DNA from 4 places in the Bradyrhizobium sp. WBOS08 genome. Region 2 is predicted to be linked to each of the others. Evidence: riboswitches for the same ligand, from Rfam matches in the RefSeq annotation. Region 2 holds a riboswitch; each other region holds the start of a gene.
The links. A riboswitch is a leader RNA that binds a small molecule or an ion and turns the genes downstream of it on or off. The one in region 2 is predicted to bind cobalamin.

Region 1 (5,934 bases), 1.2 Mb from region 2:
CACGACTGCGTCCGCCTCGACGAGATGGCGCGACCGCAAGGCTGGACCTTGGTCGGCGGCACGCCGCTGTTTCGTCTCTACCAGACGCCTGACGCGCTGGCTGCGCAGGAGAAGCTGGCTCATGGCCATATCTGGTCGCGCGTGTTTGCGCGCGAGCCGACATGGCTGCGCCTCGGGCTACCCGGCAGCGAAACCGAATGGACACGCGTCGGAAAAGTCCTGGACTAGATTACGATAAACACGAGCCTGATCGCTGCAACGAGCGAGGTGCACTCCCTCTCCCGCTTGCGGGAGAGGGTCGGGGAGAGGGTGTTTCCGCAACGGGGCAATCCCCCAGAGGAGAAAGCCCTCACCCGGCGCGCGGGACGATGCTTCGCATCGCCCGGACGCGCCGACCTCTCCCGCAAGCGGGAGAGGTGAACGAGCCGCGCCACCGGTTCACCTCTAGCGCGTTAGCGCGAGCAGGCCTGCGACGTCGAGATGTTTCTCGATGTGATCGGCCAGCGCCTCGAGCGCGCTTTCGACCCGGCCCAGATAGGGCTCATTGCCGGCGGGAATGTCGAGCTTTGCCAGATACGCCTTGCGGAAATCATCCGACGTGAACAGGCCGTGCAGATAGCTGCCCTGCACGCGGCCGTCGCGCGAGATCGCGCCCTCGGGCTCGCCGTTCAGCTTTGCGAAGGGGCGGATGCGATCCGGTCCGTCGGTGCGGCCGATGTGGATCTCATAGGCCTCGATCGCCTGTTTCGTGGCAGCATGCACGGCCGCAACACGCGTCAGCGTCTTCTGCGGGCTCATCACCGTCTCGACATCCAGCAGCCCAAGTCCGGGCGTGTCGCCCGCGGGGCCCTCGATGCCATCTGGGTCGGCAACGCTGCGCCCCAGCATCTGATAGCCGCCGCAGAGGCCGAGCACGTGGCCGCCGCGGCGATGATGCGCGAGCAGGTCGATGTCCCAGCCCTGCGCGCGCAGGAAGGCGAGATCGCCGCGGGTGGATTTCGAGCCGGGGATGATGACGAGGCGGACGTCGCCGGGAATCGCTTCACCTGGGCGCACCATCACGAGATCGACGCCGGGCTCCAGCTTCAGCGGATCGAGGTCGTCGAAATTGGCGATGCGCGACAGCGCCAGGCAGGCGATCTTGCATTGGCCGGGCTTGCGCGCGTCGCTCAGGCCGAGCGCGTCCTCGGCCGGCAGCTCGCCGGCGCGCGTGAACCAGGGCAGCACGCCGAAGCCGCGCCAGGCGGTCTTGTGTTCGATCAGCCTGTAGCCGTCGTCGAACAGCGTGGGATCGCCGCGGAATTTGTTGATGACGAAGCCTTGAATCATCGCGGCATCCTCGGGGTCGATCACCGTCTTGATGCCGACGAGCTGCGCGATGACGCCGCCGCGGTCGATGTCGCCGACCAACACGACCGGTACGTCGGCCTTGCGGGCAAAACCCATGTTGGCGATGTCGGCCTTGCGCAGGTTGACTTCCGCCGGGCTGCCGGCACCTTCGACCAGCACGAGGTCGGCGCGCGCCTTCAAGCGCTCGAAGCTCTCCAGCACCGCGCCCATCAGCGAGGGCTTCATTGCCGCGTAGTCGCGCGCGCGCGCCGTGGCGATGCGCTTGCCGTGAACGATGACCTGCGCGCCGACATCGGTCTCGGGCTTCAGCAGCACCGGGTTCATATCGGTGTGCGGCTCGACGCCTGCGGCGAGCGCCTGCAAGGCCTGGGCGCGGCCGATCTCGCCGCCATCGATGGTGACGGCCGCGTTGTTCGACATGTTCTGCGGCTTGAACGGCACCACGCGCAGGTCTCGCCGCGTGAACGCGCGCGCCAAGCCGGCGACGATGAGCGATTTGCCCACGTCCGAGCCGGCCCCCTGGATCATCAGCGCGCGTGCCATCGGCGCCCTTCTAAAGCGCTTGGGATCGAGTTGAATCAAGCGGCTGCGCGCTCGGTGCACCTCTCCCGCTTGCGGGAGAGGTCGGCGCGTCCGGGCGATGCGAAGCATCGTCCAGCGCGCCGGGAGAGGGTTCTATCCTCTTGGGGAATCCCACCGCGGAGACAACCCTCTCCCCAGCCCTCCCCCGCAAGCGGGGGAGGGAGCACGCTTCCCTCGGCGCAGCATTTGAACCTGGTCTCATCATCAACTTCAGAACTCGACGCCGGCCTGCGCCTTGATGCCGGAGCGGAAGGGATGCTTGACCAGCGTCATCTCGGTGACGAGGTCGGCGATCTCGATCAGTTCGTCCTTGGCGTTGCGTCCGGTGAGCACGACGTGAGTCAGCGGCGGCTTCGAGGTGGTCAGGAACCCGACGACCTCGGCGATGTCGAGATAATCGTAACGCAGCGCGATGTTGATCTCGTCGAGCACGACCATCCGCAAGCTCTCGTCGAGGATAAGCTCCTTGGCCTTCTCCCAGCCGGCGCGCGCGGCGGCGATGTCGCGGGCGCGGTCCTGCGTCTCCCAGGTGAAGCCTTCGCCCATCGCGTGGAACTGGCAGAGCTCGCCGAAATGGCCGGTGAGCAGGCGCCGCTCGCCGGTGTCCCAGGCGCCCTTGATGAATTGCACCACCGCGCAGGGGAAGCCATGGGCGACGCAGCGCACGATCATGCCGAAGGCCGAGGACGACTTGCCTTTGCCGGCGCCGGTATGGACGATGATGAGGCCCTTCTCGCCGCTCTTGGTCGCCATGATCTTGTCGCGGGCGGCTTTCTTCTTCGCCATTTTCTGGGCGTGCCTGGCGTCGGTTTCCTCAGGTGTTTGGGTGTCCGGTTCAGGCGTCATTGGATCCGGTCCTTCGGCTTGACAAGAGGCGGCCACCGGCAAATGGTGACCCGGCGTTGGTTCCTGTCCTATGACAGGCGAAGAGGGAATGCGATAGGGGCCGAATCGGCAAGATTGGGGTCCAAAATGCAGCCGCCCCCGCGACCGTGACCGGAGAGATGCCCAAAGCCACTGATTTCCACGGAAATCGGGAAGGCGGGGATCGAAGGGCAAAACCCTGCTCCGCAAGCCGGGAGACCTGCCAGCGCGGACGAGTTTTGGACCGGCGGACGGGGTGTTCCGCGACGGGGAAACGGACCTTCTGACGAATGGTCCGTGTGCCTCATCGCCTCCCGCTGTTATCTGGAAGAGGCGATGACCGTCACACTTCACGTCTGCATCACCTGCCGCGCCGGCCAGACGCTTGGCGAGGGCGAGACCACGCCCGGCAAGCGCCTGCACGGTGCGATCCTCGAGGCCGGCGTGCCCGAGGGCGTCAACGTGGTTCCCGTCGAATGCTTGTCGGCCTGCAGCCAGGGCTGCTCGGTGGCGCTCAGCGCGCCCGGCCGCTGGTCCTATGTCTATGGCCGCCTGTCGGAGGCGAACGCGCAGGACGTGGTCGCGGGTGCTGCGGCCTATGCGGCCGCGCCGGATGGGCTCGTGCCCTGGCGCAGCCGGCCGGAAATATTCCGCAAGCAGTCGCTTGCCCGCATTCCCCCCATTGCAATCGTGCCGGAGGCCGCCGAATGAGCTCGCTCGCAAAAGTTCCGGTTACGGTGGTCACCGGTTTCCTCGGTTCCGGCAAGACGACGCTGATCCAGCATCTGCTCGCGAATCCCAACGGCAGGAAGCTCGCGGTGCTCGTCAACGAGTTCGGCAGCGAGGGCGTCGACGGCGAGATATTGAAGTCCTGCGCCGACGCCAATTGCCCGGAAGAAAACATCGTCGAGCTCGCCAATGGCTGCATCTGCTGCACCGTCGCCGACGATTTCATCCCGACCATGGAGCAATTGCTCGCGCGCACGGTGCGGCCCGATCACATCCTGATCGAGACCTCGGGCCTGGCGCTGCCGAAGCCGCTCTTGAAGGCGTTTGATTGGCCTGAGATCCGCTCGCGCATCACGGTCGACGGCGTGATCGCGCTGGCCGATGCCGAAGCCGTCGCGGCCGGCCGCTTCGCGCCCGATCCTGACGCCGTCGAGGCGCAGCGCGCGGCGGACGTCAATCTCGATCACGAGACGCCGCTGTCGGAAGTGTTCGAGGACCAGATCGCCTGCGCCGACATCGTGCTGCTGACCAAGGCCGATCTCGCCGGCAGCGCCGGGATCGAAGCGGCCAAGGCGGCGATCATTGCCGAGATGCCGCGCCGCGTGCCGATGCTGCCCATCACCGACGGCGCGATCGACGCCCGCGTCATCCTCGGGCTCGGCGCTGCCGCCGAGAACGATCTCGCCGCGCGCCCCTCGCATCATGACGGCGAGGAGGAGCACGAGCACGATGATTTCGCTTCCGTCGTGATCGACCTTCCTGAGGTCGCCGACATCGATGCGCTCGTTGCCTCCGTGCAGCGCCTGGCGCGCGAGCAGAACGTGCTGCGCGCCAAAGGCTATATCGCGGTCGCGGGCAAGCCGATGCGCCTGCTGCTTCAGGCCGTGGGCGAGCGCGTGCGTCACCAGTTCGACAAGCCCTGGGGCGCAGGTCTCAGGCAGTCCAAGCTCGTCGTGATCGGTGAGCACGGCGATATCGATGAGGCCGCGATCAGGTCAGGACTTGGTATCTGATGCACGTCGTCTTCCGCGAGAGCCGCGGTCTGGAGGAGACCGCGACGCCCAGGGACATCGGCCACGACCCGGCCGATCTCGTGGTGCTCTCGTATTCGGATTCCGACCTTGCGGCGTTCGCGGCCGGGTGGCGCCGTGGCCGCCATAGCCTTCCGTCGCTGCGGCTCGCCAATCTCGCGGAGCTGCGCCATCCGCTCTCGGTCGACACCTATATCGAGAAGACGCTGTCGCAGGCGCGCGGCATTCTGGTGCGGCTGATCGGCGGCGAATCCTACTGGTCCTATGGTCTCACGGCCCTGCAGCAGCTGGCGCAGGATCGCGGCGTCGCGCTCGCCGTGCTGCCGGCGGACGGCCGCGACGACACGCGGCTCGATGCCTACTCGACCTTGCCCCTGTCGACGCTGCGCCGGCTCAAGGTGCTCTGCGACACCGGCGGTCCGGTCGCCGCGCAGGCGGCGATCGCGCAGCTCGCGCTGGCCTCGGGACTTTATGCCGGACCGGTCACTGGCGAGCTGACCGTGCCCGAGATGGGCTTCTACGATCCCTCGCGCGGCGTCATTGCTGCGCCGGCCTCGCGTGCGGGCAGGCCGCTCGCGCTGGTGGCTTTCTATCGCTCCTATCTCACGGCCGCGGATACGGGTCCGGTCGATGCCCTGATTGCCGCGCTGCGCGAGGAGGGCTTTGACTCCTACGGCGTGTTCGTCACCTCGTTGAAAGCGCCCGGCGTCGCCGATTGGTTGCGCGCGCATCTCGCGCAAAATCCTCCGGCCGCGATCGTCAACGTGACGGCATTCTCGGCCATCGGCGACGACGGCACGACGCCGTTCGACCAAGCTTCGTGCCCGGTGTTCCAGGTCGCGCTCGCGACGGCGCGGCGCGAGGACTGGGCAGAGTCGCTGCGCGGTCTCTCGCCGGGCGATCTCGCCATGCATGTGGTGCTGCCCGAGGTCGACGGCCGGCTGTTCGCAGGCGTCGTGAGCTTCAAGTCGGCCGCGATGCGCGATCCCGATCTGCAATTCGCCCATCTGGCGCACGGGCCGGACGAGGAGCGCGTCAAGGCCGTTGCCGCGCGCGTTGCGGCCTGGTGGCGACTTGCACAGAAGCCTGCCGCCGAGAAACGGGTCGCGATCGTGCTCTCGAACTATCCGGGCCGGCCGCACCAGATCGCCCATGCGGTTGGTCTCGATGCGCTGGCCTCCGCTGAAGGGTTGCTGTCCGATCTGGCGCAGGCCGGCTTCGATGTTGCGCCGGTCGATGCGCTCGGCGAGACGCTGCTGAAGCAGAGTCTAACCTGGGACGTTGCCGATTATCGCGCGGCCCTCTCGCGCCTGCCGCAATCCCTGCAAGACGATCTCGCGCAGGCCTGGGGCGCGCCGGAGGATGATCCCAGCTGCAA
Region 2 (5,934 bases):
CTCGGTGGTCAGACCCATGGCGTAGAAATAGGACCGATGCGGCGCGCGCGCAGGGCCTTCCGTCACGTGACGGCTCGGCAGCTTCTGCTTGTCGAACTTCGCGCCCATCGCAAACCAGTTTCCCCGGTCGACCCTTTCAGACCCGAAAAATCAGAGCCAAGATTTGTATCGACCTTGGGATTTTCCGGCCCTCGGGACCGCCGCTGCCCTTCAAAAACTTAGAGTGATTTTATTCATGTTCGGGTGTGGCCAAAAAGCGGCGGTGATGCGAACCACCGGCGATGACGGTTAAATCCGGAATGAGTGTTGCGTAGACAGCACAATCGTTACCGGGAAGACACGGGCTGGCATACTTGGATACCCCGCCAGGAAGGCAATACACAACCTCAGATTTCAAAGCTCGGAAGCGCGCCAGCGTGGCGCCGAATGACAGAAACAGACACAAAGTGAGTCGCCTCTATCGCTCCGCCGTGTCCCGGACAAGCCGCAACGCGCGAGCGTTGCGGCGCAGAGCCGGGACCGAGGGCGACACGGTCCAATGCCGCGACATGGGCCCCGGCTCTGCAGCGCACCGCACCGGACGATGCTTCGCATCGCCGGGGAAAGCGCTGCGCTGCGTCCGGGGCACGAGAGCGAGCTAGTCCTCCCATCACCACTGTCATTCCCCGCGAAGGCGGGGAATCCAGTACGCCGCGGCTTCTCGGATTGATCTCTGGCGTCTCTGGAATACTGGATCGCCCGCTTTCGCGGGCGATGACAGCGCGTGTGTGGTGACAGACATGCCTCATCAGCCTCGCGGCGCGTTTCGCCCGAGCTTTGCTTGCCTCTCCACCCTCAAAGCCAAGAGGGCGCAGGGAAGGCCGGGTGCTGACAACGCACCCGCGGTCCGCTGCGCGAAAATGCACACGCAGGAAGAACCGCACAGCAGCATACAGGTGGTGCCGATCACTCGGCCTTCCCTGCGCGGTGGTCGGACGGCTTATGCCGTGCTCTCCTGGGAGCCGAACTTTCCCTCTGGCCTCCCTCGCCCCGCGAATTGGATGATGCAGTCTGCCCGGTTGGGCTCGCTCGCACCTCCGCGGAAGCTTGACCGTAGCAACGACGGCGAGGACCACACGGTTTTGCCGTACGCACGGCCCGCCATTTCACCCGCAGTATTCCCGGGCCCCGTCGACGAAGCCGGAAACTTACAGGCGAGACGAAGCCTAGCAGCGCCGTTCGTCCGCACGCGGCCACGGGCTCACAGGGACTACCCGCCCTGCCCGCACCTCTCGTGCCGACGCTGCCGCGTCCACCGCAAGCCCGGCTCGCGATCAAGACGACCTCGAGATCGCCCCTCTTGGTTGAGCCGGGATGGACGACACATACGTCAAAACCGAATTTCGGTAAAGTGGAATATTTTTGACGAGCGGGATTGACAGAGGCCGACACAGGCACGGTGCCGTAGCCCGGATGGAGCGCAGGCGTAATCCGGGACGATGCGAGATGCCGGGCGAGCGGCCCCGGATTGCGCGGAGCCTGTCATCGGGCGGCGCTTCGCGCCGACCCGTTGGCTCCATCCGGGCTACGAGAAGCACTCACGCCGACGTCGCGCCCTTGCGGCCGAACGGATCGGCCAGGCGAACGATCTCGCAGACGGCGACGAGGCCGGCGAGCCAAACGGCGCTGGTCAGGCCGATGCGCATCACGATCTCGGCGGTGAAGGCGCCCTCGCCGCCGAGGAACGGCGTTGGGGCGAGCAGCGCGAGCTCGTAAATCCCATAGGCGACGACGAGCATGATCGCGAGCAGCAGCGGTGTGCGGTGCCGGGGCAACAGGCCGAGCACCGTCGACGAGGCCGCGGTCGACAGCAACGCAGCCACACCGATGACCAAGCCCCAGGCGATCGTGCCGGCGTCAACGGGATAATGCAGCACGCCGAAACCGATGGTCTGGTTCACGAGCCAGGCGCCGGTGACGACGAGCAGCGCCGGACGCAGCGGCAGCATCGCCGCGGCCACGACGGCGAAGGCCGCGAACGGCGTTGCGCAGGCGAACGCAAAGCTGGCCAGCGCGCATGACGCCGTCAGCAGCGCAAAGCAGAACATGGGCGCAAGGCGCGGCGCGACCGGCTGAAGCCGGAGACGGCCGTCGTGAGGCAGCTGGATGCTGCGAGCCATGACGTCAGGAAGCATGGGCGAATTCCTTCTGTTTCGGATGCCCTTCCATTTGAGATCAGAACGTGGCGCCGGCCTTGAGCAGATAGGTGCGGCCGGGCAGCGGATAGGCACTGAAGCGGCCGTCCGTGAAGGTGCTGGCGATGGCGTAGTCGTAGTAGAGCGCGTTCAGCACGTTGTTGATGCTGAGCGACCAGAAATAGCGCTCAACCTGGCCGCTGAGCTTGAGATCGATCGTGCCGCCGGCCGGGATCGGCTTCTGGGTGCCCGCCTGGTCGTTGTCCATGCGCCGTTCGCTCCAGAAGCGCGCGGTGGCATCGAGCACCAGGTAGTTCTGCCAGATGTTCCAGCTGACACCTGCACTCGCCGTATAGCGCGACACCAGCGGCACATCGTTGCCGGCCCAGGCGCCTTCGCGGAAGACCGCGCGGGTATAGGCCATGCCGGAGCGCAGCAGCAGGGCATCGTTGACGCGATAGGACAGACTGGTCTCCGAGCCGTAGCGCCGGGTCGGGTCGAGATTGGTGTTGTAGAACAGCACCGGGTTGAAATGGACCTCGTTGGTGAGGTCCATCAGATAGAGACTGCTCTGTAGCTGCAGACCGCCGCCCTTGATGCGCAGACCGCCCTCGATGTCCTGCGAGGTCTGGGTCTTGAGCTGGAACGTTTGCGGGATCGCGGCGAAGGTCAGGGGATCGAAGGACGGCCCCGAGGACAGGCGCTCGTCGACGTCAGGCGTGCGGAACGCGCGCGCGGCGCGAGCGAACAGCGAGACCACGTCGTTGAGACGATGCTCGGCCCCGAGATGCAGCGCATATTGGGTCTCGTCGCTCGTCAGCGGCAGCGCACCGATATCGGCGTTGAACGGCGCCGCCGCATCGAAATTGTCGCGTGCCGCGAGACGGACGTTCTGCACCCGCGCGCCGTAGGAGACGTCGGTCGTAGGCAGCACGCCCAATGTGTGCTGGAAATAGCCTGCGACCGTCTGCTGCCTCAGGTCGTAATTGTGCCAGGCGGCGAGCCCCTGCCCGGCGCCGCGGTCCTGCTCAAAGCTCGCATCGTAATAGTCGATGCCGGTCAGGAGCTGCGACGGCAGGCCGAGCAACAGGCTCTTCACGCTGAGCCGCGGCGTGATCGACCAATTCGTCAGTTGGGACTCGACATAAGTCGAGGTGAAGAAAGCCGGAACCGGCGTCGGGCTGGAGAAAAACGTACTCTGCTGCTTCTTGTCGCGCACACCGCCGTCGACGATGAGATCGACGCCGTTGACCAGGGTCCTGGTGAACCCGGCCGTCGCGCTGAAGCCCTGCTGGTTGGCGGCATTGAAGGGCGTGCTGGTGCCTCGGCGGTTGGTCCTGAGCTCGTCGAGGCCGATCGAGGGATCGACGGTGCGACCGCCTGGCAGCCGCAGCTCCTGATTGTCGCCGGTGACGGTGAGAAACGCGCTCAGGCCCGGCGTGGTGTAGTTGAGATTGCCGACACCGTTCTGCTGCGAATAGCGATTGTTGTCGCGATAGCCGTCGGTCCTGACGGCATTGCCGTAGAACGAGGTCGACCATGGCCCGGAATTGAGCGCGGTCGAGACGTTGCCGAGCCGGGTGTTGAACGAGCCGAAGCCGGCCTCGATGCGCGCAGTCACGGGCGGTCCGCCGGCGCCGGTCCTGGTGACGATGTTGATCACGCCGCCGACCGCGTTGTCGCCGTAGAGCACCGCGCCGGAATTGCCGCGCGTGATCTCGATGCGCTCGATGGAATTGAGCGGGATGGTGGAGAGGTCCACCTGCGCCATGTCGATGTCGTTGAGGCGCCGGCCGTTGACCAGCACCAGCGTGTTGGCGGTGGCAAAGGCGCCGAAGCCGCGCAGGTCCACGCTGGTCTTGGCGCCGATCTGGCCGCCATAGAACGTCGTGATCTGGGCTCCCGGCACCTGTGTTGCGATGATCTCGGCAAGCGTCTGCGACGGCGAATGCGCGATATCCGCGGCCGTGATCACGGTCGTGGCGGCCCCGACGATACCGCCGCCGCCGCCGACAGCCTCAGAGCCCGAGCCGGATGAGCCGGTGCCATCGCCTGGCGGCGCAACGTTCGCGGTGCGCCGCGGCCGCGTCGCCTCGCCCTCACCGGTCGCCCTCGCCCGCGTGCGGTTCTGATCGGCGGGCTTGCTTACCTCGATCGGCGGCAATTGCTCGGCAAGCCCCTGCTGGGCGAAGGCGGAGGATAGATCGAGCGAATGGAGCGAGACGGACGCGAGCAGGCCGGCGCTGAGGCGCCAGGCGGCAGAAACGAGACGAGACATTGTTGTAACCTCGGATGACGTCAGTGGCACGTCACAGCGAACGAGGTTTCACGGCAGAGCGGCGGACTGCTCCGATGAAGCCAATGTCTGTACTCCCCGACCGACATCTTCGCGTGTGACCACGGCTGACGGCAGGTCTCCTGGCTCGCGGGTCGTTACCTTGCGTCGCCTTCCCAGGACCGAGATTCCCAGTGGCACAGGACGAAAGATTCACCGCTTACAGTTGCGGGGGCAGCCGTGGCGTTGAGATAGATCCCGGCATTGGGACATCCCGCACCACATTCCCTTTTGATCTCCGTGAGGAGAACCGTCGCCGGCCATTTAAGTGTCGCCCCGGCAGCGTGTCAATCGACCGTTGGGCGGCGCTCAGGTCCGTCCGCGCGGACGTTGCGCCTGGGCCCAGGCGGCCGTGACATCGCGTGGCGGAACATCGACGCGCTTGACTGGGGTCAGTTCGCCGGAGGCCGAGACGATCGCGGTTTCCTCGCGGCGGCAGCGCGGGCAGACGAAACGGACCTCATGCGGAGACGCCGACCAGCTCGACCGCTTCACATTAGCGGCCATCGGCCAGGCCTCGCAATGCGAGCACGACACCAGAAATCGACCGGGATCGAGCATACCCATTTCCATCGGACTCCACGTCCTGCTGCCTCTTCAATGATTAACCCAAGTGAATCGTTCCGGTGCCTAAGCACCGCCGGCGCTCCCTCGCGAGCGCAGGGCCATCGCATATCGTCACAACGTGACCAGAAGCTCACTTGCGGCCATCCTTCGAGACGCCCGCCTCCGGCGGGCCCTCAGGATGAGGTCGGAGTGCGTGGCAGCTATTTCGTAGGCAACTGCTGCTTAGCCTCATCCTGAGGAGACCGCGGAGCGGTCGTCTCGAAGGACGAGGCGTGCGCTCAGCTGTCGGAGAGCCGTATGCGATAGCCCTGCCGCGAACGAGGCGATCTCGCGGTCGCCGTTCCCGCCGCCGCTGGATCTCAGCGCGCGCCCTTGAGGGTGCAGGAGGTCGAGCAGGTGACGGTGGTGCCGCGATCGCATGCTTTGCAGGCGGCGACGCACTGGTTCAGGTCGCGGGGATTGTAGCTGTAGGCCCGCAAGGGGCAGGCCGGCGTCGTCGAGCCGGTGATGTCCTGCTCCTGGTCGCAGGCCGCCGTCATGAGCGCGATGATGATCACGGCAACGAGGCGCATGGGATGCCCTGTCTAGCACGACAATGACGTTCCGGTGCGCGCTGCATTGCAGCGAACTCCGGCCTTCCCACCACGGGCATCGCCGATCAACGACGCCCGCATGCCATCAGGATGCGCGCCAAACCTTAAGAACGGATTGCAGCCGGCCTCAGGCCGCAGCCTCGGTCGCGATCGCCTGCCGCATGTCGACCGCCAACTGACGGTACTGCTCCGAAAGCTTCAGATAGAACTCGCGCTTGCTGCCGTCGGTGGCGAGCTTGGCGATCAGCTCGCATTCGGCGGTGAG
Region 3 (5,934 bases), 1.2 Mb from region 2:
ATCGGCGCCGGCTCGGGCTCGATTTCAGTTGAATGGGCGCTGTGTGGCGGGACGGCGATCGCCGTCGAGGCGCGTGAGGACCGCGCGGCCAACATCCGCAGCAATGCGGAAGCGTTTGGGCTGGCTCACAAGATCACTGTCATCACGGGGAGGGCGCCCGAGGCTCTCGCTGGGCTGAAAGCGCCGGATTCCGTGTTTATCGGTGGCGGGCTCAATGAGGCGATGTTCGACGCCATCTGGTCGCGGCTTGCGCCGGGGGCGCGGCTGGTCGCACATTCCGTCACACTGGAAACCGAAGCGCTGTTCGGGGAGCTGCACCAGCGCCATGGCGGCGAGCTGATGCGAGTCGAGATCGCGCATGCCGCGCCGCTCGGCCGCTACCGCTCCTGGGAGACGGCACGTCCGGTGGTGCAATGGAGTACGGCCCGATGAAAGTCGCCGGACTCGGATTTAAGAGTCACGTGACGCTGGCCTCGCTGCGGGAGGCGCTTGTGGCGGCAGGCGGCCTCGAAGGGCTCGACGCGGTGGCAACGGTCAGCGACAAGGCCGATGCGGAGGCGCTGCAGCAGCTCGCACGCGAGTGCGGTGTGCCGATCAAGGCTGTTCCGGTTGACATGTTGACCGATATCGCAACGCCGACTCACTCACATCTCGTGATGGAGAAGTTCGGTACCGGATCGGTCGCAGAAGCCGCGGCGCTCGCGGCGGCTGGTCCTCACGCGCGGCTGATCGCGACGCGGGCCGTCTCCAAGGATCGCACTGCAACCGCCGCGATCGCGGAAGGAGACGGCGCATGACGGTGCATTTCATCGGCGCTGGGCCTGGCGCACCTGATTTGCTGACCTTGCGCGGTCGTGACCTGATCGCGGCCTGCCCGGTCTGCCTCTATGCCGGCTCACTGATCCCTCAAGGCGTGCTGGCGCATTGCCCGCCCGGCGCGCGCATCGTCAACACGGCGCCGCTATCGCTCGACGACATCATCGCGGAGATCGCCGCGGCGCATGCGGAGGGCAAGGATGTCGCGCGGCTGCATTCCGGCGATCTCTCGGTCTGGTCGGCGATGGGCGAGCAGCTCCGCCGCCTGCGCGCGCTCGGCATTCCCTATACGGTCACGCCGGGTGTGCCGTCCTTTTCCGCTGCTGCGGCAGCGCTGGAGGCCGAGCTGACGCTGCCGGGCCTTGCGCAGACGGTGGTGCTGACGCGCACGCCGGGCCGCGCCAGTGCGATGCCTGACGGCGAGAAGCTGGCCGCGTTCGCCGCGACCGGCGCGGTGCTCGCGATCCATCTGTCGATCCACCTGCTCGACAAGGTCGTCGCCGAGCTCACGCCGCATTATGGCGCGGATTGCCCGGTCGCGATTGTCTGGCGCGCGAGCTGGCCGGACCAGCGCGTCGTGCGCGCGACGCTGGCAACGCTCGATGCCTCAATCGGCACGGAGATGGAGCGCACCGCGCTGATCCTGGTTGGCAGGACGCTGGGGGCTGCGGATTTCGACGAGAGCCGTCTCTATGCCGCCGACTACGACCGCCGCTATCGGCCCGTCGGCGCCGAGCCGCGCTTTCCGGAGGCGTCGTGATGCCGGCTGGCCTCGTCATCTCCGCACCGGCCTCCGGCGTCGGCAAGACCACACTGACGCTGGCGCTCGCGCGGGCCTGGCGTCATCGCGGCTTGACCGTGCAGTGCTTCAAGAGCGGGCCGGATTACATCGATCCGGCCTTTCACGCCGCCGCCACGGGACGCGCCTCCGTCAACGTCGACAGCTGGGCGATGGATCGTGGGACGATCTTGCATCTGGTGAGCCGCGGCACGGATGCGGATATCGTGCTCGCCGAGGGTTCGATGGGCCTGTTCGACGGCGTCGCCGCGCGCGGCGTCTGCGGCACCGGCGCCACCGCTGATATCGCGGAGATGCTGGGCTGGCCGGTGCTGCTGGTGATCGACCCCTCGGGGCAGGCGCAGACCGCAGCCGCCATCGCCGCAGGCCTGCGCGATTATCGGCCCGGCGTGAGGCTCGCCGGCGTCGTGCTCAACCGCGTCGCCAGCCCGCGCCACGAAGATCTGGTGCGGCGGGCGCTGAACGATTCAGGCATCGCCGTGTTCGCCGCGCTGCCGCGCCATGCCGAGATCAGCCTGCCGAAGCGGCATCTCGGCCTGGTGCAGGCCGAGGAGCAGGCCGAGATCGGCAAGCTGATCGACGAGGCCGCGCGCTTCGTCGCCGGGCATGTCGATCTCGATGCGGTGTTGCGCTCCGCGGCTGTTTGGTCGCCGCAACCGGCGACGAGCGGCCTGAACGTGACCCCGCCCGGTCAGCGCATTGCGCTGGCGCGCGATGCCGCGTTCTCCTTCATTTATCCGCATATGCTGGAAGCCTGGCGCGCGGCGGGCGCTGAGATCGTGCCGTTCTCGCCGCTGGCCGATGAGGCACCGGACGCGAGCGCCGATGTGTGCTGGCTGCCCGGCGGCTATCCCGAGCTTCATGCCGGCAGGATCGCGTCCAATGTACGCTTTCGCAGCGGCCTGCGTGCCTTCGCCGAGACGCGGCCCGTGCATGGCGAGTGCGGGGGCTATATGGTGCTGGGGACAGCTTTGACCGATGCGGACGGTGTCCGCCATGAGATGACGGGCCTGCTTGGCCTCGAAACCAGCTTTGCCAAGCGCCGCATGCATCTGGGCTATCGCCTCGCGGCGCTCGCCGCACCGATGCCGGGACATCGTCCCGGCACGCGTCTACGCGGCCACGAGTTCCACTATTCGACCATTCTCGCCCAGCCTGACACGCCGCTGGCCGTCGTGCATGATGCAACCGGCGCCGTCATCGCCGAGACCGGCTCGCAGCGCGGCCATGTCAGCGGCACCTTCTTTCATCTGATCGCGGAGGACCGGTGAGCGGGTTCGTTTCCTTCGTCTCCGCCGGACCCGGCGATCCCGAGCTGCTCACGCTCAAGGGCGCCGCGCGGCTGCGCGAGGCCGACGTCGTGCTCTATGACGATCTCGCCTCGGGTGCGATCCTCGATCTCGCCCGGCCTGGCGCCAATCTCGTCGCGGTCGGCAAGCGCGCAGGGCAGCCCTCGACCAAGCAGCATCACGTCAACCGCCTGCTGGTCGACTATGCCGCAACAGGGGTGCGCGTGGTGCGGCTGAAGTCCGGCGATGCCGGCATTTTCGGCCGGCTCGAGGAGGAGATCGAGACGCTGCGCGAGGCCGGCATCGGCTATGAGATCGTTCCGGGCGTCACCTCGGCCTGCGTCGCCGCCGCGCAAGCCGGCATTCCCCTGACGCGGCGCCACACCTCGCGCCGGGTGCAGTTCATCACCGGGGCCGACGTCACCGGCGAGCTGCCGCCGAATCTGAATTGGGCGGCGCTGGCCGATCCCGAGGCGACGACCGTGGTCTATATGGGCCGGCGCACCTTTCCAGCGCTTGCCGCAAAATTGATCGCGCACGGCCTCGCCGCAGAGACCCCGGCGCTGGTCGCCGAATCCCTTGGCCGCCCCGACGAGCGGCTGGTCCGGACCACGGTTGCCGAGCTGGCCGAGCAGCTTGCCCGCGGTGGCGCTCCTTCGACCGCCGCCGTGATCCTGTTCGGTGCGCTGGCCGGGGATTATCCGTCGTGATCGCCAAGGCCGCGCCTCGCCCCTTGACGCAGGCTCGGCGAAAGGGGCACACAGGAGAAGCAAGGTGCTCGACGCGGCGCAAAGCGCCGGAGCATAATCGGGAATGGGGATGGGCGGACCAAGTTGCGGCGCCCAAAACCCCAGCCGCCCCCGCGACTGTAAGCGGTGAGGGACTTCGATCAGCCACTGGGCCGCAAGGTTCGGGAAGGCCGGAGAACCCAGTGAACCGCGAGCCAGGAGACCGGCCCTGCACGTTTTGAGGCCAAGGCCGTCGGGTGTGACGGCAGGAAGGATCTGAGCCATGCATATCGAACCCGGTCTAGTGACGGGCGCCAAGCTCGTGCTGAGTTACGCAACCGGCATCGCCGCAGGCGGCGTTGCCTTGAAGCTCGCGACCGAAACCGTGCGCGAGCAGGGCATCGGCTCGTTCGCAGGCCGGACGCTCGCCACCACGATCCTCGTCTTCATCTTCTTCGAGATCCTGCCGCACTTCCCGGTCGGCGTCTCCGAGGTGCACTTCATCCTCGGCTCGACCTTGTTCCTGCTGTTCGGCGCTGCGCCCGCGGCCTTCGGTCTGGCGTTCGGCCTGCTGCTTCAGGGCGTGCTGCTCGAGCCGGTCGACCTGCCGCAATACGGCATGAACGTCACGACGCTGCTGGTGCCGCTATTCGCGATCCAGGCGATCGCCACGCGGATCATTCCGCGCAATACGGCCTATGTCGATTTGAAGTATCGGCAGGCGCTGGCGCTGTCGACCACCTATCAGGCCGGCGTGATCGCCTGGGTGGCGTTCTGGGCGCTTTATGGCTCCGGCTTTGCGATGAGCAACCTCGCCGGCATCGCGACGTTTGCGGCGTCCTACGCGCTGGTGATCGTGATCGAGCCGCTCGCCGATCTCGCCGTGCTGGCGCTGGCGAAGTCGCTGCGCGGCGTCACCGCGGCCGGCCTCGTCACTCCGCGCCTGCACAACGCAGCTTAACTGAGACAAGGGGCGGCCGTCATGGCCGCCCCCACGCGCAATGCTCACGCTCTCCCTGATCGGCATCGGTTGCGGCGATCCCGGCCAGCTCACGCGCGCCGCCGTTCAAGCCATCAACGCCGCCGATCTCGTCCTGATCCCGCGCAAGGGAACGGCGAAATCCGATCTCGCCGATCTCAGGCGGACGATCTGCGCGGATGTGCTCACCAGCGACACGACGGTGATCACCGAGTTCGATCTTCCCGTGCGCGATGCCGCCGAGGCCGATTATCGCAAGGGCGTGGACGACTGGCACGATGCGGTCGCCGCGACCTGGTCGCAGGCGATCGCAGATCATCTGGGAAGCGACGGCAAGGTTGCGCTGCTGATCTGGGGCGATCCTTCGCTGTATGATTCCTCGCTGCGCATCGCGCGGCGGCTCGCTCCCTTGCCCAGAATCGAGGTCGTGCCCGGCATCACGTCGATCCAGGCGCTGTGCGCGGCCCATGCGCTGCCGCTCAACGATATCGGCGAGCCGTTTCTGGTCACGACCGGGCGGCGCCTGCGCGAAGGCGGCTGGCCGCAAGGAATCGACACCGTGGTGGTGATGCTCGACGGCGGCACCGCATTCGAATCGTTGGATCCGGCAGGGATTCACATCTATTGGGGCGCCTATCTCGGCATGCCCGATCAGATCATCATGTCCGGCGCCCTCGCCGAAACCGGCCCGCGTATCGTCGCGGCACGGCAGGATGCGCGCGCGCGGCATGGCTGGATCATGGACAGCTACATTCTAAAGCGCAGGCGTTAAGCGAGGCAGCATGCTCCCCGAATGGGTCACCACGAACTGCCCCGTGATCTCCGCGCTTCATCGCGAGGCGGCGATCGCGCGTCAGGCGCAGCTGACGAAGCCGACCGGCGCGCTCGGCCGGCTCGAGCAGCTCGCGATCGAGCTCGCAGGTCTGCAGGCAACCGAGCAGCCGCGCGCGGCGCGGGTGCCGATCATCGTCTTCGCGGGTGACCACGGCATCGTCGCGCAGGGCGTCTCGGCCTATCCGCAAGAAGTGACCATCGCGATGATGGCCAATTTCGCCTCCGGCGGTGCTGCGATCTCGGTGCTGGCGCGCGAGCTTGGCTCGCGCTTGGAGGTGGTCGATGCCGGTACGCTGGCTGGTGAGGAGATGACGGGCATCGTCACCGACAAGCCGCGCCACGGCACCCGCGATTTCAGCGTGGAGGCCGCGCTCCTGCCTGCGGAGCTGGCGTTTGCCTTCGAGGCCGGCCGGCGCGCGGTTGCGCGGGCGGAGGCCAACCAGCCCGATCTGTTGATCTTTGGAGAGATGGGCATCGGCAATACCACGA
Region 4 (5,934 bases), 1.2 Mb from region 2:
ATCTCGGGCGCGATCATCGCGGCCGCGCAGCGCCGCATCCCGGTGCTGATCGATGGCTTCATCGTGTCGGTCGCAGCGCTCGCAGCGGCGCGGCTGAACCCGTCCTGTCATCCCTATCTGCTGCCGTCGCACCAATCGGCCGAGCAGGGCCATCGCCTGGTGCTGCGCGCTTTGAACGCGCAGCCGCTGATCAGCCTCGATCTCAGGCTCGGCGAAGGATCGGGTGCCGCCATCGCGCTGCCGCTGGTGCGCTTGGCCTGCGCGCTCCACAACGGCATGGCGACTTTTGCAGAGGCCAATGTGCCTGACAGGCCTAGCTGATCCGCTGATTGACCGAGACGACGCGCCATCCGGCCGCGAGCCGATCGATCCGGGTCAGCGACAGCGGCTCGACCACGAAGCGCAAGGCGGCCTGCGGCGTCAGATCGAGCGCGATGCACAGCGCGGCGCGGATGGTGCCGGAATGCACGACCAACGTGGCTGGTCCCGCTGCGATCCGCGACAGACCGAGCCGCACGCGCGCGACCTGATCCGCAAAGCTTTCGCCGCCCGGCGGCCGTCCACCGGCCGGATCGTCCCAGAACTGCGCATAGGCCGCGCCGCCTTCGGCAGCGAGCGCGTCGTGCCGATGGCCGGTCCAGTCGCCGAAATCCTGCTCGCGGAATTCGCTGACCTGCTCCGGTTCGAGCCCCAGCGCACGCGCGGTCTCGACCGTGCGCCGCGACGGGCTGGCGTAGCTCCCAGCGTCCGGTGGCAGGCGCTGCCGCAGCGCGTCCAGTTGCGCGCGATCGCGGAGATCGGCCGGCGCATCGGCGGCATGGATCGTCCCTTTGACGCCATTGACCGGCGCATGCCGTATCAACCAGAGGAAGGTCTCGCCTTCCATGCTCTCATCTCCGAGGAAGTTGTTCGCTGTGGCAGTAACGCCGCAATAGGCACATTGACTCCGTTGTGATGGTAATCCTAGATGCTCGCGACGGTTTCCCCGAGAGGGGATGAAAAGGGAATGCGGTGCGGGGACGTTGTCCCCAATGCCGTGGCTGCCCCCGCAACTGTGAGCGGATAATCCTTCGTCAGAAGCCACTGGGTCCTCGGTCCCGGGAAGGCGACGAAGTGGTGATGACCCGCGAGCCAGGAGACCTGCCGTCAGCCGTGGTCACACGCGAAGATGTCGGTCGGGGAGTACAGACATTCGGCTTCATCGGACGGCTGCAAGGCCAAAGGTGAGACCTCGTTCGCTGTGACGTGCCACTGACGTCATACCGAGGTTTTGTGCCGTGTCTCCTGTTTGCATCTTACGACCACGCCGCGTCCTGATTGCCTCCGCTGCCCTCACATCCTTGGCCGTGCTCGATCTGCCCGCTGCGCTGGCGCAGCAGGTTCGCGAACCGCTGCCGCCGGTCGAGGTGTCGCCGGACCAATCCCGCAAACCAGCCAGGTCAACCGGCCGGGAGGCGCAAAGCCCGCGCCGCGCGGCGGCGCGCAAGCCCGCCGCTGCATCCACAGCGCCCAAGCCGGTCGCCCCGGCTGCGACGGCGCCGACGCCGCTCAACACCAATGCGGTGGCCGAAAGCGCCTCGCGGCTCGGCCTGACGGTGCGCGAGATGCCCGCGACCGTCGAGGTGATCTCGGCCGAGACCGTGCGCGAGCAGGGCTACCGCACCGTCTCCGACGTCGCCCAGGGAGCCGTCGGGGTCACCTCCGGCGACAATCCCGCGGAGCCTTCCGCCTTCTCGATGCGCGGCTTCACCAACAGCCAGATCAACACGCTCTACAACGGCATCAAGATCGGCCCGCAGAACATGACCTCGCGGATCATGGACACCGCCAATCTGGAGGCCGTGGAATTCCTGAAAGGCCCGGCCTCGCTGATCTCGGGCGAGGGCGCAGCCGGTGGCGCGATCAATTTCATCACCAGGCAGCCGCACACCGGACTGATCCGGAACGAAGCCGATTTCTCCTGGGATTCCCTGAACTCGTTCCGCGCGCATTATGGCTCGGGCGGCAGCACCAAACTGCAGGGCCTCGACTACCGCTTCGACGTCAGCCGCGCCGCGCTCAACGGCTTTGCCGACGACACCAACACCAAGATGCTGGATGTGTCCGGCCAGCTCAACTACCGCATCTCCGACAGCCTCAAGGTCTGGGGTGCGATCGAGTATCGCGAGGATCGTGGCAAGGCCTATTGGGGCGCGCCGCTGGTGCCTATCGCTTATAGCAGCTCGCATGCGACGAGCGGCATCGTTTCGGGCAATTACGTCTCGAACTACAACAAGACCAATCTCGGCGCGGTCACCATCGACGACCGCACCTTCGACACCAATTACAACGTTCTCGACAATCGCAATGTCGCGCAGGAAGTCTGGTTGCGCGGTGGCTTCGAGCTGAAGCTCGCGCCCGATCTCACGCTCAAAAGCCAGGCCTATGGCTATGGAGCGCAACGCAGCTGGTTCAACAACGAGGTCGAAGCGTTCAATTCCGCAACGAACCTGGTCGATCGCGAGCGCTTCTACGTCGCACACAGCCAGCGTCTCGTCGGCAACATCACCGACCTGATCTGGGACACTGACATCGCAGGCTTCGACAATCGGCTGGTCACGACCCTGTCGTCGAGCTATCTCGATTTCGTCAGGCCGGGCGCGGCAAACTTCCCCGGCGATTCAGTTTCGCTGGTCGACCCTAACCGCGGCTTCTATGGCCTGCTGACGACGCAGCAACAGACCGCGCGGATCGACAACGAAGCGCTGTCGTTCGAGGACCGGCTGAAGCTGACGCATAACTTCGCGCTGATTGGCGGCCTGCGCCTCGAGCATATCGGGCTCGACCGCAACTCGACCGACTCCGCCGGGGTCGTGAAAGCGGGCTTCCCGTACACCAAGGACTGGGCGCCGGTGACGGGCCGCATCGGCTACACCTGGGAGGCGGTGCCCGGACTGACATTCTTCAGCCAGTACGCGACCGGCGCTGACGTGTCGGCCAACAACATCTTCCTGCTCTCGCCGACCCAGCCATTGGACCTCACCACCGCGCGCACCTATGAGACCGGCGTCAAGCATCTGTTCTGGGACAACAGGGCGGAGTGGTCGTTCTCCGCCTACGACATCGTGCGCAAGAACGTCTATGCCGCGGCCGGCGGGCAGGCGCTCAATATCGCCGGGCGGCAGGAGTCCAGGGGCGTCGAGCTTGCGGCGTCGTTGCGTCCGATCGAGCCGCTGCGGCTCTGGGGCAACATCGCCTATGTCGATGCGCGCTATGCCGACTATAATTTCGCCGGCGGCTCGTTCTCCGGCAACACGCCGCCGAACGTGCCGCGGATCGTCGCCAATGCCGGCGCGTCCTGGCGCTTCTTCACGCCCTGGCCGGTGGAGCTCGGCATCACCGGCCGCCATGTCGGCGACCGCTACAACACCGATGCCAATGTGGTGACGATGAAGGCCTACACCGTCGCCGACGTCTATGCCTTCGTCGACATCCCCAAGACGGTATTTGGCGCGGTCGACCAGGCCCGCCTGACCTTCCGCGTCCGCAACATCACCGACAAGCGCTATGCGATCTGGGGCGATCCGTTCTATCCCGACCAGATCCTGCTCGGCGCGCCGCGCACCTACGAGCTCTCGGCGGCGTTCAAATGGTAGGATGCTGACCGCATGATGGGCGCGGTCGTCCTGTTGCATCGATGGCTCGGCATCGCGTTCTGCCTGCTGTTCGCGATGTGGTTTTCGACCGGCATCGTGATGCACTTCGTTCCGTTTCCGTCGCTGACGGAGGCGGAGCGCTTTGCCGGCCTCGCGCCGGTGGAGGGTGCGGAGACGAGGATCGCGATCGCCGACGCGGTCGCCGCGAGCGGAATCAGCGACGCCACACGCGTGCGTTTGGTCGAGCGGCGCGGCGGATCGGTCTATATCGTGTCGGGCCCATCGCGCGTCCGTGCGGTTCGTGCCGCCGACGGGCAGGATGCAGCTTTGATCCCCGCCGATCTCGCGCTCGCCATCGCGCAGGATCACGCCGGCCGCCGCGGGCTCGATGCCGCGCGGGCCGGGATCGTGGCGCTGGCGGATTACGATCAGTGGAGCGTGCCAAACGGCTTCGACCGCCACCGGCCCTTGTTTCGCATCGCGCTCGGCGACGCCGCTGGAACGGAGGTCTATGTCTCGTCGCGCACTGGCGAGGTCGTCCTCGATACGACGCGAGGCGAGCGCGGCTGGAATTGGGCCGGCGCTGTGCTGCACTGGATCTATCCCACGGTTCTGCGGAGCAATTGGCCGTTGTGGGATCGCGTCGTCTGGACGCTGTCGCTACTTGCGTTGCTCGCGGCTGCGCTGGGCGCGGTGCTCGGGATGGTACGGATCAGGATGCGAGATCGCCGGATCTCGACACCCTACCGCGGCTGGCATGCGCTGCATCACCTCATCGGTCTTGCAGCAACGGTCTTCGTGTTGACCTGGATTTTCAGCGGCTGGCTTTCAATGGATCACGGCCGGCTGTTCTCGCGCGGGGAGCTGAGCCCCACCGAGGCCGGCGTGATGAACGCGGCACCGGACTGGACGGCGGCTCCGTCATTCGATCGAGAGCCGACAGCGTCGCCGGTCCGCGAGGTTGAATGGTTCGCCATTGGCGGTCAACTCTATCGCCGCGATCGCTCCGCCCTCGGCGTCCAGACCTTGGCCATGGCAGGGGATGCCCCCCGCGCGGACTTCCTGACTGCGCGAGAGTTCGAAGGGCTCGCGGCGCGACTGGCCACGGGATGCGGTACGCCGTCCGTTCTTGCCGCAAACGACGATTATCCTGCACATTCCGCCGTCGCCGGAGCTCCCGTCTTTCGCGTCCGCTGCGGCGATCTCTGGTTCGACATCGACGGTGCCGGCGGCCAGGTGCTGCAACGGCTGGATGCGTCGCGGCGCGCCTACCGCTGGTTCTACAGCGCGCTGCACACACTCGACTTCCCCATACTCATGGCGCGGCCGCTTCTGCGCGATGTTCTCATCGTCGGGCTCTGTGCGCTGGGTTTCGTGTTCTCCCTGACCGGCGTCGTGATCGGCTGGCGGCGCTTGCGGCTCTCTCTGATGACCTGACCCACGCGAACCAGCCGCGATCTCGACGTGCTGCGCATGCCGGGGGAGCCCAGATCGCAATGAGATCCTGCTGGCGAAGGGCCGGTTAGTGGCATACCATTTGCTTGCCAATGAGTTCTGGTTTCACCTGCTCTTGGCCAACGATGGCCGGCATCACGGCATTACTGGGAGGACTTCATGGATCGCAGGACCGTATTGAAGGGACTGGCTGGCGCGGGCGGTCTGGCATTGACTGGCCTCTCGGCCCCGGCCATCGCGCAAGGCGCATCGGCCCGCACGCTGCGCTTCGTGCCCCAGGCCAATCTTGCCAATTTCGATCCGATCTGGGGCACGCAATATGTCGTGCGTAACGCCGCCGCGCTGGTCTGGGACACGCTTTACGGCATCGATTCCTCGCTCCAGCCGCAGCGCCAGATGGTCGAGTCCGAGGAGACGTCCGACGACGGCAGGATTTGGACCTTCCGCTTGCGCCCCGGTCTCAAGTTCCATGACGGCGAGCCGGTGCTGGCCAAGGACGTGGTCGCGAGCCTGTCGCGCTGGGCGGCGCGCGATCCGATGGGCCTGATGATCATCGCGATCCAGCAGGAGCTGACGGCCGTCGACGACCGCACCTTCAAATGGGTCTTGAAGCAGCCCTTCCCGAAAATGCTCTATGCGCTGGCCAAGAACAACGCGCCGTGCTCCTTCATCATGCCCGAGCGCATTGCCAAGACCGACCCCTTCAAGCAGATCACAGAATATGTCGGCTCGGGTCCCATGAAGTTCGCCAAGGGCGAATGGGTGCCGGGCGCCAAGGCCGTATTCGAGAAGTTCGCCGATTACGTGCCGCGCCAGGAGAAGGCATCCTGGCTCGCCGGCGGCA

Region 1: another riboswitch for cobalamin. It lies ahead of DCM80_RS23435 (DUF1636 domain-containing protein); the one in region 2 lies ahead of DCM80_RS29475 (TonB-dependent receptor).
Region 3: another riboswitch for cobalamin. It lies ahead of DCM80_RS23500 (energy-coupling factor ABC transporter permease); the one in region 2 lies ahead of DCM80_RS29475 (TonB-dependent receptor).
Region 4: another riboswitch for cobalamin. It lies ahead of DCM80_RS23520 (TonB-dependent siderophore receptor); the one in region 2 lies ahead of DCM80_RS29475 (TonB-dependent receptor).

Annotation. Positions count from the first base shown of each region.
Region 1 is NZ_CP028988.1:5,018,680-5,024,613, forward strand. Features, by position in the region: gene cobD (threonine-phosphate decarboxylase CobD) at 1-228, shown strand, start outside; gene DCM80_RS23425 (cobyric acid synthase) at 445-1,893, opposite strand; gene cobO (cob(I)yrinic acid a,c-diamide adenosyltransferase) at 2,143-2,778, opposite strand; cobalamin riboswitch at 2,819-3,039, shown strand; gene DCM80_RS23435 (DUF1636 domain-containing protein) at 3,133-3,507, shown strand; gene cobW (cobalamin biosynthesis protein CobW) at 3,504-4,538, shown strand; gene cobN (cobaltochelatase subunit CobN) at 4,538-5,934, shown strand, end outside.
Region 2 is NZ_CP028988.1:6,246,957-6,252,890, forward strand. Features, by position in the region: gene ilvD (dihydroxy-acid dehydratase) at 1-108, opposite strand, end outside; gene DCM80_RS29470 (hypothetical protein) at 1,578-2,159, opposite strand; gene DCM80_RS29475 (TonB-dependent receptor) at 2,215-4,452, opposite strand; cobalamin riboswitch at 4,565-4,779, opposite strand; gene DCM80_RS29480 (hypothetical protein) at 4,819-5,082, opposite strand; gene DCM80_RS29485 (hypothetical protein) at 5,436-5,648, opposite strand; gene DCM80_RS29490 (hypothetical protein) at 5,797-5,934, opposite strand, start outside.
Region 3 is NZ_CP028988.1:5,031,190-5,037,123, forward strand. Features, by position in the region: gene cbiE (precorrin-6y C5,15-methyltransferase (decarboxylating) subunit CbiE) at 1-432, shown strand, start outside; gene DCM80_RS23480 (cobalamin biosynthesis protein) at 429-797, shown strand; gene cobM (precorrin-4 C(11)-methyltransferase) at 794-1,576, shown strand; gene DCM80_RS23490 (cobyrinate a,c-diamide synthase) at 1,576-2,886, shown strand; gene cobA (uroporphyrinogen-III C-methyltransferase) at 2,883-3,614, shown strand; cobalamin riboswitch at 3,660-3,879, shown strand; gene DCM80_RS23500 (energy-coupling factor ABC transporter permease) at 3,916-4,593, shown strand; gene cobF (precorrin-6A synthase (deacetylating)) at 4,634-5,383, shown strand; gene cobT (nicotinate-nucleotide--dimethylbenzimidazole phosphoribosyltransferase) at 5,394-5,934, shown strand, end outside.
Region 4 is NZ_CP028988.1:5,037,315-5,043,248, forward strand. Features, by position in the region: gene cobT (nicotinate-nucleotide--dimethylbenzimidazole phosphoribosyltransferase) at 1-321, shown strand, start outside; gene DCM80_RS23515 (histidine phosphatase family protein) at 314-886, opposite strand; cobalamin riboswitch at 961-1,163, shown strand; gene DCM80_RS23520 (TonB-dependent siderophore receptor) at 1,278-3,635, shown strand; gene DCM80_RS23525 (PepSY domain-containing protein) at 3,648-5,072, shown strand; gene DCM80_RS23530 (ABC transporter substrate-binding protein) at 5,250-5,934, shown strand, end outside.